2 linked regions of the Azoarcus sp. KH32C genome follow. The protein of the gene in region 1 interacts with the protein of each later gene in a pairwise test. Links are inferred from orthologs where the notes say so. Each region holds a gene or a part of one and is shown in the gene's direction. Other genes may lie near its edges.

Region 1 (6,096 bases):
CCGACATCCACGATGACGACGATGACCGACGTCAGCGCTCCGCGTTCGTCGCGCAGCCCCTCGCTCACCGCGAAGAACCATTTTCCCGTATGCACCTTCGACAGCAGCGGCGGGCCGACGTAGAGATCGCTGGTCGGCGTCCGCGCGTGGTAGGTGTAGTACTCGCGGTCGCGGATGTCCGGCGGGGCGCCCGCGCCGGTCCAATCGGTTATCCGCCCGTCCGGCGATACGATGAGCAGGTCCATCGCATAGGGCGTGTGCGCCTGCAGGTCGAGAAGGGCGGCGCGCACTGCCGCAGGATCGTGCGCCTCGTGACGCACGGGCGAGCGCACGAGCAGCGCAATCGAGCGAAGCAACTGCGTCGTCGCCTCCAGCGTGCCTTCGGCCGCGAGCGCCGTCTGGTCGGCGATCTGCTCGGCCGATTCTCTCCCCGCGGCGAGTGTCGCGCGATAGTCGTAGACGCCGTATGCAGCGAACATCGTAGCGAGCACCAGGATCGCCGCCGCCGCGACCATGGCGAATCCGAAGCGCTGCGGCGTCGCCGACGTGGATCGCGGAAGTAGGAGGGGCCTGGGCGTCTTCATTGTTGGTAGGGACCTGATGCCTGCCCACAATTCTCACATGGAATTTGCCCGGACAGCGTGAAAAGTCTCCCGTGTCTATAACTTTAGTTAGAGCGAAGAGTCATCCCTCCGCATGCGCCTGTCGTGATTCGGATGAGCCTTCTGTCGCGTTTGGAACAAACAATGTCGCGACACGGCGGGTGGTTATGTTTCTTAAGTGACTGACAGCAAAAGGAAAGTTCTGTGGCATGGTTCTCGCAACGGCTCAGCTACCCAATCACCGAAGATGCGAGACCTCACCATGACGACCCCCACGCTGTTCGCCGCCCTCGAAGGCAAGCTGCTGTCTCCGACCGTCAGCGGCCCCACCCAGAAGACCAACCGCTACGGCTTCCGCGGCGAACTCGGTCTCAAGTTCCCCCCGTCCGTCGCAGGCGAAAAGCGCCCGCCCGAAATCAAGGCCGATCAGGTGATCCTCGCAGCCGAAGGCGAGCAGCTCGTGTTCCTCGCCCTGCACGTCGACTCGCTCGCCCATCTTGACTTCGTGCGCGAGACCTTCGGCGCCGCGCTCACGCCGACCGGCAAGTACTTCATCTTCGCGGGCAACGTCGATATCTCGAAGAAATTCCTGCTCGAATTCGAGGGTGTGAGCTTCTACGTGCTGCCGCTCGACGAGGCGACCGTTTACAACGAGCTGCTCGACCTGCTGTACCTGGAGAAGGGTGACCTGAAGAAGCTGTCGCCCGAAGCCAAGATCGACGCCATCGTCGACGCTGCCGCGAAGGGCCCGAGCGGCTTCCCGCGCATCGAATACAGCCAGGCGCTGGCAGAAATGGGCCCGGTGAAGGTCGCCGAGAACCGCCCGGTCTGATCGCGAGTTCGCTTCAGCAAACGTAGCCCGGCCCCGGGGGAGGCTCCCCGGAGGCTGTCCGTGAGCGCCGGGGTGGTGGGCGTCGCGGGGGAAACAAGGGGACGCATGTCTGAGGGCGCAACGCGCCCGAGTTTGCGTCCCCGCCCCCGCGAGGTCCGCCACCCCGGGAAGCCGAAGGCCGCGAACGCCTGCCCACGGGGAGCCTCCCCCGGGGCCGGGCGGATCGCAGGCAACCTCAGAGCTGCTTCACCTCGATGTTGTACTTGCGCAGCGCATAGCCGATCTGCCGCGGCGTCAATCCCAGCAGTCGCGCCGCCTTTGCCTGCACCCACCCGCAGCGCTCCATTGCATCGACCAGCCGGTCGCGCTCGCCCATCGGCACCCCCCGACGCTCCACCGCCTGCGGCGCCTCGACCTCGTCGGCGGAAGAGGGTGCGGGCATCGACACGGGTCGCGACACCGGCGCCGAGGCGCGGGACGGCACGCCGATCACCGGGAAGCAGGCGCGCGACTGCGTCGTCTCGAGCAGCATCGACGAAAAGCACTGCCCCTTCTGGCAACGCATGTCGGCCTCACGGATCACGTTCGAACGCGTCATCGTTGCCGCCCGCTGAATGCAGTTCTCCAACTCGCGCACATTCCCCGGCCAATTGCACTGCATCAGGATATCGACCGCGCCCGGCGTGATCGCGAGCTGGCGCCGGTTTTCGGTATTGAAGCGTTCGATGAAGAAATCGACCAGCAGCGGAATGTCGTCCTTCCGCTCGCGCAGCGCCGGCAGGAAGATCGCGACGACATTAAGCCGGAAGTAGAGATCCGCGCGGAACTCGTTCTTCTGCACCATCTCCTCCAGATTGCGGTTCGTCGCCGCAACCAGCCGCACGTCGGTCTTGATCGTCTTGTTGCCGCCGACGCGCTCGAACTCCTGCTCCTGCAGCACGCGCAGCAGCTTCGCCTGGAAGGCGGGCGAGATGTCGCCGATCTCGTCGAGGAAGATCGTGCCCCCGCGCGCCAGCTCGAAGCGGCCCTTGCGTTCCGACGTTGCGCCGGTGAAGGCGCCGCGCTCGTGGCCGAAGAGCTCGGACTCCAGCAGCGTTTCCGGCAACGCCGCGCAATTGAGCTTGACGAACGGACCTTTCACACGCGGCGACAGATAATGGATCGCATGGGCAATCGCCTCCTTGCCGGTGCCGGATTCGCCGCGCAGCAAGACCGTCGCGCCCGACGGCGCCGCCTGATGCACGTCCGCGAACACCTCCTTCATGCGCTTCGAACGGCCCACCACGTTCTCGATGTCGTACTGCCCCTGCAACTGCTTCTGCAGCCGCGCCGACTCCTCGAGCAGCGCCTGCCGGTCCGCGGCGACGGCCTGATGCAGCCGGAAGGTCTGCGCGAGTAGGTTCGCGACCAGCGACAGCATGCGCACGTCGCGCTCGAAATTGACGCTTTCCTCGTCGTCCGGATGGCGATCGGCCGACAGGATGCCGATCACCTCGCGATCCACCTTGAGCGGCACGACGAGGTAGGACACCCCCTTCATCTGCTCGGGGTCGCGCCCCGTGCGATTCGTAAAGTGCGCGTCCCCGGCGATGTCGGGGATCACGATGGGCGAGCCGCTGCGGATCACTTTCGAAATGATCCCTTCTCGCGGATCCAGAATTGGTGCCTCGCTCATCGGCCAGGGTACGCCCGCCGCACCAAGAATGTGCAGCTGGCCGTCCGTCTGCACCAATCCGACCAGCGCGTGCCGCATGTTGAGCTGCGACAGTAGCAGTTGCAGCACCGTCTGGAGACTCTGCCGGAAATCCAGCGAAGAGGTCAGTACCTTGCTGATCTCGTAAATTGTCAGCAAATCGATGTCGGATGAGCGACGATAATTTTGCGCTTGCGTCATCGTAATAACCTTGGTGCGTGTATGGATGCGATGTTGCGCTGCAAGAAGCGCGCCATTGCTTCGGCCTATCAAACCTACGCCCTTGACTTTGTTGTCTTACTGCGAGCCGGGTACGAAAAACTGTTAGAATCGCGAGCTAGGCTTTTTTCGCTTACTTTTTGCTTACCGATTCAAACCGGAGTTTTTCTACATGGCCATCGAACGCACCCTGTCCATCATCAAGCCCGACGCCGTTGCCAAGAATGTGATCGGCAAGATCTACCAGCGCTTCGAAGATGCGGGCCTGAAGATCATCGCCTCGAAGATGGTTCACCTGTCCGAGCGTGAAGCCGGCCAGTTCTACGCGGTCCACAAGGAACGCCCCTTCTTCAAGGATCTCGTGTCCTTCATGATCTCCGGCCCGGTGATGGTGCAAGTGCTGGAAGGTGAAGGCGCGATCGCCAAGAACCGCGACCTGATGGGCGCGACCGATCCGAAGAAGGCCGCTGCCGGCACCATCCGCGCCGACTTCGCCGACTCGATCGACGCCAACGCGGTCCACGGTTCCGACGCTGCCGAAACGGCCGCTGTCGAAGTGGCGTTCTTCTTCCCCGGGATGAACGTTTACGCCCGCTAAGCCTCTCAGGGCTACGCCCGCGCATCGGCCCGCGCACTTCGTGCGTCGCGGGCCGATTGCATTTTGAGGGCAACACAGGAAACACATGGAAACACCGGTCAATCTGCTCGATTTCGACGTCGACGGCCTCGTCGCCTGGTTCGCGGAGCGCGGCGAAAAGCCCTTCCGTGCGCGCCAGGTGATGCACTGGATGCACCGTTTCGGCGAAACCGATTTCGACGCCATGACCGACGTCGCGAAGAGCCTGCGCGCGAAGCTGGCCCAAGAGGCGTGCATTCGCCCGCCACAGGCGATCCGCGACACCGTCTCGCACGACGGCACGCGCAAGTGGTTGCTCGATGTCGGCAGCGCCAACGCCGTCGAGGCGGTGTTCATCCCCGAGACGAACCGCGGCACACTGTGCATCTCCTCGCAGGCCGGCTGCGCGCTCGACTGCGCCTTCTGCTCGACCGGCAAGCAGGGCTTCAACCGCAACCTCACGGCCGCCGAGATCATCGGTCAGCTGTGGCTCGCGAACAAACTGTTGGGCGGCGCCGCGGCCCCGGCGGGAGCCAAGGATGCCGAGGGCGAGCCCGATAACGGCCGAGTGATCAGCAACGTCGTGATGATGGGCATGGGCGAGCCGCTGACGAACTTCGACAACGTCGTCACCGCCCTGCGCCTGATGCTCGACGACCACGCCTACGGCCTGTCCCGCCGACGCGTGACGGTATCGACCTCGGGCATCGTACCGGCGATGGACCGTCTGCGCGACGAATGTCCGGTCGCACTCGCCGTGTCGCTGCATGCGCCCGACGACGCGCTGCGCGACCGCCTCGTGCCGATCAATCAGAAGTACCCGCTGCGGGAGCTGATGGCCGCTTGCCAGCGCTACCTCGAACGCGCCCCGCGCGACTTCGTGACTTTCGAATATGTCATGCTCGACGGCGTCAACGACACCGACGCGCATGCCCGGGCGCTTGTCGCGCTGGTCCGCGACGTGCCGTGCAAGTTCAACCTGATTCCCTTCAACCCCTTCCCGAACGCCGGGTTCGAACGCTCGCACCCCGACCGGATCCGGCGTTTCGCCAGCATCCTGATCGACGCCGGCATCGTCACGACGACGCGCAAGACGCGCGGGGACGACGTCAACGCCGCCTGCGGGCAGCTCGCAGGACAGGTGCAGGATCGCACGCGACGTGTTGTGCGGCTGGCGAAACCGACGGAGGATCGTGCATGAGACGGCTGCTTGCGAAGCTTTCGATGCCCTTGCTCGCCGTGATGCTCGGCGGGTGCGTGAGTACGCGTCCGGGGGCGACCGGCGGCAATGCCGCGCCGCCCGCGTCGGAGTTGCCGGTCAGTGGGGCAGCCGCGAGCGCCAAGGTCCATGTCGATCTCGGCATGGCCTACTTCCAGATCGCGCGCTACGCGGTCGCGCTCGACGAGGCCCGCACCGCGCTGGTGATGGATCCGAACTATTCGCCCACGTACCACCTGATGGCGCTGGTCTACATGTACATCGACGACATGCCTAGCGCGCGCGAAAACTTTCAGCGCGCGCTGTCGATGGCGCCCAACGATCCCGAATACAACAACAGCTACGGCTGGTTCCAGTGCGTGAACGGGAACTTCAGCGACGGTCTCGAGCGGCTGGCCATAGCGGCGCGCAACCCCTATTACCGCACGCCCACACGGCCCTATACCAATGCCGGGCTCTGCTATCTCGCCAAGGGGGACGAGGCGGCGGCGGAAACGGAGTTGCGGCGCGCCGTCCAGCTCGATCCGTCGAACCGCTCCGCGATCTATCAACTGGCCGGGATCGCGTACCGCCGCGGCGCGTATGAGGTCGCCAACACCTATCTTGTGCAATTGCACCAGGAAGGCGAACCGACCGCCGCGTCGGCCTGGCTGGGACTGCGCACCGCGCGTCGCCTCGGCAACCGCGATGCCGAGGCGAGCTACGCCGCCCAATTGCGGGGGCGTTTCGCCGACAGCCCCGAATTTCAAGCGATGACTCAGGGAAAGTACGAGTGACCGAAGTGCATCTGGATCCGCAGGCCGGCGCCGAGCCCTCCGGCGGCGCTGAAGCGATCGGCCTGGAATTGCGTCGTGCGCGTGAGGCGCGCGGTGAAACCCCGGGCGACGTCGCGCTGGCCCTCAAGCTGACCGGGCG
Region 2 (4,508 bases), 3.3 Mb from region 1 along the record:
AGCCGCTCGCGTCGAGCTACTCGGTGCTGACCGAGGACGAGAAAGAACTGGGCGTGTGCCTCGTCGATATCGGCGGCGGCACGACCGACATTGCAGTCTTCACTCAGGGGGCAATCCGTCACACGGCCGTGTTGCCGGTCGCGGGCGACCAGATCACCAACGATATCGCGATGGCCTTGCGTACGCCGACCGCGGAAGCCGAGGAAATCAAGATTAGCCAGGGCATCGCGATGCATACGCTGGCCGATCCCGAAGAAATGATCGAGGTCCCCGGCGTCGGCGACCGTCCGCCGCGCCCGCTGTCGCGCCAGCGCCTTGCGGACGTCATCGAGCCGCGTGTGTCCGAACTGTTCGAGTTGGTGCAGGCCGAGCTACGCCGCAGCGGGTACGAGGAACTGCTGTCGTCGGGTATCGTGCTGACGGGCGGTTCATCTGTCATGCCCGGCATGGAGGAATTGGGCGAGGAGGTGTTTCATATGCCAGTCCGGGTCGGAGCGCCGCAGTACGCAGGCGGCCTCGCCGATGTCGTGTGCCATCCGCGCTATGCCGCCGCGATGGGCCTCGTGATGGAGGGCCACGCGCAGCGCCGTCGCGGGATCATGGCGCGCGAGACACGCAGCGTGCGCCAAGTGTTCGGGCGCATGAAGGCGTGGTTCGAAAAGAATTTCTGAGCGGCTGGCAGAATTTGACAGTCAAATTGAATTAAGGGTTGCGTGCAAAACCCTATTTAGTAGTAGACTTGCTACCCATTACTAGATATAGGCGTTCACGCAACGCAGCATACGGTTAGGGTAGTTCCCTAGGAGGCGAGGCAAGAAATGTTCGAAATCGTTGAAAAGGTGCAGACCGGTACGATCATCAAGGTGGTCGGTGTCGGCGGAGCCGGTGGGAATGCCGTCGATCACATGATCCGGCAGAACGTCCAGGGCGTGGACTTCGTGTCCGCCAACACCGACGCGCAGGCGCTGAGCCGCTGTCTTGCACCGAACAAGATCCAGCTTGGCACTTCCGGTCTTGGCGCGGGCTCCAAGCCGGAAGCCGGCCGCACCGCCGCGCAGGAGTCGCGCGACGCGATCGCTGAGGCGCTCGACGGCGCTCACATGTGTTTCATCACCGGCGGCATGGGTGGCGGCACGGGTACCGGTGCAGCTCCCGTGGTGGCCGAAATTGCGAAGGAAATGGGCATCCTGACCGTCGCGGTCGTGACCAAGCCCTTCGACTTCGAGAATCGCCTGCGCGTGGCCGAGAGTGGCGTTGAAGAGCTGACCCGCCATGTCGACTCGCTGATCGTCGTCCTCAACGACAAGCTGCTCGAAGTGTACGGCGACGACGCCGGCTTCGAGGACTGCTTCCGTTCTGCCGACAACGTGCTGAGCAGTGCCGTGGGCGGCATTGCGGAAATCATCAACGTTCCCGGTCTGGTGAACGTCGACTTCCAGGACGTTCGCACCGCCATGGGTGAAATGGGCCGCGCGATGATGGGTTCGGCCGAAGCCGCCGGCATGGATCGCGCCCGCCTCGCCGCCGAACAGGCTGCCGTCAGCCCCCTGCTGGAAGGCACGGAGCTGTCGGGTGCGCGTTGCGTGCTGATCAACATCACCGCGAGCCGCTCGCTGAAGATGTCCGAAGTCCGCGATGCCGTGAAGACCGTTCAGGCCTTCGCTGCGCCGGAAGCCTTCGTGAAGTACGGCACCGTGTTCGACGAGTCGATGGAAGACCGCATCCGCGTCACCGTTGTCGCAACCGGTCTGGGCGTGCCGCGTGCCGCTCGCCAGCCCGTGATGCAGGTTGTGGCCGGTACCGGTACGTACGGCCCCTCGATGGGCGCCATCGACATGACGAACCTGGACGTTCCGGCGGTGATCCGCCACGGCCGCCGCACGACCGTCGAGGCGATGAGCGCCAACGGCATGGGCACCTACGACATTCCCGCCTTCCTGCGCAAGCAGGCAGACTGACCGGCATTGCCCCGTGCGGGCGTCCGATGCAGACCGCCGCCTCCGGTCTGTATCGGACGCCCGTCGTCGTTTACGTGCCGGCCAAACGGTGGTCCTGACGGGGGCGTCAGGAAGTGTTGCTGCGCCGCAATATTCGCCGCGGCCGGCTTGACGTGCGTGCTAAAATGTTGGGCGAAAAGAGGAAACGAACATGATCCGGCAGCGCACCCTTAAATCCCTCGTCAAAGCCACCGGCGTCGGCCTGCACGGCGGACGCAAGGTCCAGCTCGTGCTGCGGCCGGCTGCTCCCGATACCGGAATCGTGTTCCATCGTGTCGATCTGGATCCGGTAATCGATTTTCCTGCCGATCCGTATTCCGTCTGCGACACGCGGATGTGCTCGGGGCTCGAGCGGAACGGCGCGAAGGTCGGCACCGTCGAGCACCTGATGTCGGCGCTCGCCGGCCTCGGGATCGACAACCTGCATGTTGACGTCGATGCGCCCGAAATCCCGATCCTCGACGGTAGCTCCGGACCCTTCGTGTTCCTGCTGCAGTCTGCCGGAATCGAGGAGCAGAAGGCGCCAAAGCGTTTCCTGCGCGTCAAAAAGCCCGTCGTCTACGAAGAAGGCGACAAGTGGGTGCGGCTCGATCCGTATGACGGTTTCCGCCTGACCTTCTCGATCGTCTTCAACCATCCGGCAATCGACAAGACCTCGACCAGCGTCACGGTGGACTTCGCCGAACAGTCGTACGTGCGCGACATTGCACGCGCCCGCACCTTCGGTTTCATGCAGGATGTCGAGTTCATGCGCGCCAACGGCCTCGCGCTCGGCGGCAGCTTGGACAATGCGATCGTGATGGACGAATACCGCGTGCTCAATGCCGACGGCTTGCGTTACGCGGACGAGTTCGTCAAACACAAGGTGCTCGACGCGATCGGCGATCTTTATCTGTGCGGTCACCCCTTGCTCGCGAGCTACAACGCGCACAAGTCCGGTCACGCGCTCAACAACCAGATTCTGCGCGTGCTGCTCGAAGACCAGTCCGCCTGGGAAATCGTCACCTTCGAACAGGATGCTGCGACGCCTGCGGCCGTGACCCACCAGTTCGCCCTCGCAACCGTTTCCTGACGCGCCAGATGCTGGTCATCCGCATTTTCATGGTGCTGGCGGCGATCGGCATCGGCGGATCAGTCATTGCCTGGATGTTTACGGGCAATGTCCGCTACCGGGCGTGGGCGTGGAAATTCTTTCGCGCGGCGGTCGTGGTGATCTTCGTCTACCTCGCGCTGTTCGCACTCGAACGGGTCTTCGTGCCCTTCGTCTAGGCCTTTTCGTCGCGGCGGCTGCGTGACACGAGCCGTTCCAGCGCCTCGCGTAGCGGCGAATCGGCGGGCAAGGATGCCGAAAAATCCGTCAGGCTGCGCGCTCCGCTCTCCGACAAGCTGCGGGAGGTGACCCGCCGTGCGGGCTCGGGCGCCTCATTGACCTTCACTTTCACCTGGATGGCCGTTACGGGTACGCCGGTGGCGGCGAATTGCGCGGTCAGCGTCGGGGCCATCTGCTTGAGGCGGGCCGCCACGGCCCCTCCGTCGGCGAGCAGCACCAGCGTGCCACTCTTGAGGTTCGCGACCGAGCAAGCCGCCGCGAGCGCCGGCGGCAGGTGCTGTGCGAGCACGTTCTGAAGGCGCATCAGGCGTGCGGCGTGGTCCTGCAATCGCGCGAGTGAGTCGCCACTGCCGAGGTAGCGGTTGATGAGCTGGGTCATGGGGACAAATCGGGGGTCGGTAAGCGATGGTAGGGGGTGGCGGCAGGCAGAGCAAGCGCGCCATCTCCGCAGTTACGGTGAGCCTGCAATTCTCCCTTGCCTGCACGGCACTCAGGGGCTTGCCCTCGGCATGCTAAACTTCCCGCTTTGCCGAATCGAACCCAAAAATTTCTCATGATTTCCGGCCTGCTCAAGAAAATCTTCGGTAGTCGCAACGACCGCCTTGTCCGTCAGTATTCCCAGACCGTCCGGGCGATCAACGCGCTCGAGCCGGAAATTTCAGCCCTGTCGGACGAGGCCCTGCGGGGCAAGACCGCCGAGTTCAAGCAGCGCGTCGCGAACGGCGAGTCCCTCGACAGCCTTCTGCCGGAGGCCTTCGCGGTCGTGCGGGAGGCCGGAAAGCGCGTGCATGGCATGCGCCATTTCGACGTCCAGCTCATCGGCGGCATGGTCCTGCACAACGGCAAGATCGCGGAAATGCGGACCGGCGAGGGCAAGACCCTGGTCGCCACCCTGCCGGCCTACCTGAACGCGCTCGCCGGCAAGGGCGTCCACGTCGTGACGGTCAACGACTACCTGGCCAGCCGCGACGCGGAATGGATGGGGCGCATCTACGGCTTCCTGGGCCTGACCACCGGCTGCAACCTCTCGCGCATGCAGCATGACGAGAAGCAGGCTGCTTACGCTGCCGACATCACCTACGGTACGAACAACGAGTTCGGTTTCGACTACCTGCGCGACAACATGGTCTATTCGACCAGCGAACGGGTTCAGCGCGCGCTCAACTACGCCATCGTCGACG

Evidence for each region. The genes of interacting proteins can lie anywhere in the genome.
Region 2: the proteins of rlmN (region 1) and ftsZ interact in binary tests that used the Escherichia coli proteins (3 or more experiments, as listed by UniProt). The link is inferred for Azoarcus sp. KH32C from one-to-one orthologs.

Annotation. Positions count from the first base shown.
Region 1 is NC_020516.1:866,151-872,246, forward strand. What follows is about bases 3,242-6,096. They hold rlmN (23S rRNA (adenine(2503)-C(2))-methyltransferase RlmN), read left to right. Parts: upstream 3,242-4,029; coding sequence 4,030-5,163; downstream 5,164-6,096. Other genes in these bases: nifA (nif-specific transcriptional activator NifA), read right to left, coding at 3,242-3,328; ndk (nucleoside-diphosphate kinase), read left to right, coding at 3,519-3,944; pilW (type IV pilus biogenesis/stability protein PilW), read left to right, coding at 5,160-5,957; AZKH_RS03975 (helix-turn-helix domain-containing protein), read left to right, coding at 5,954-6,096. In the rest of the region: AZKH_RS26140 (diguanylate cyclase), read right to left, coding at 1-515; AZKH_RS03950 (hypothetical protein), read left to right, coding at 865-1,434; more of nifA, read right to left, coding at 1,670-3,241.
Region 2 is NC_020516.1:4,128,013-4,132,520, reverse strand. What follows is about bases 1-2,888. They hold ftsZ (cell division protein FtsZ), read left to right. Parts: upstream 1-818; coding sequence 819-1,958; downstream 1,959-2,888. Other genes in these bases: lpxC (UDP-3-O-acyl-N-acetylglucosamine deacetylase), read left to right, coding at 2,149-2,888; ftsA (cell division protein FtsA), read left to right, coding at 1-671. Also shown: more of lpxC, read left to right, coding at 2,889-3,069; AZKH_RS18430 (hypothetical protein), read left to right, coding at 3,078-3,266; AZKH_RS18425 (DUF721 domain-containing protein), read right to left, coding at 3,263-3,706; preprotein translocase subunit SecA, read left to right, coding at 3,881-4,508. UniProt on the Escherichia coli protein: Essential cell division protein that forms a contractile ring structure (Z ring) at the future cell division site. The regulation of the ring assembly controls the timing and the location of cell division.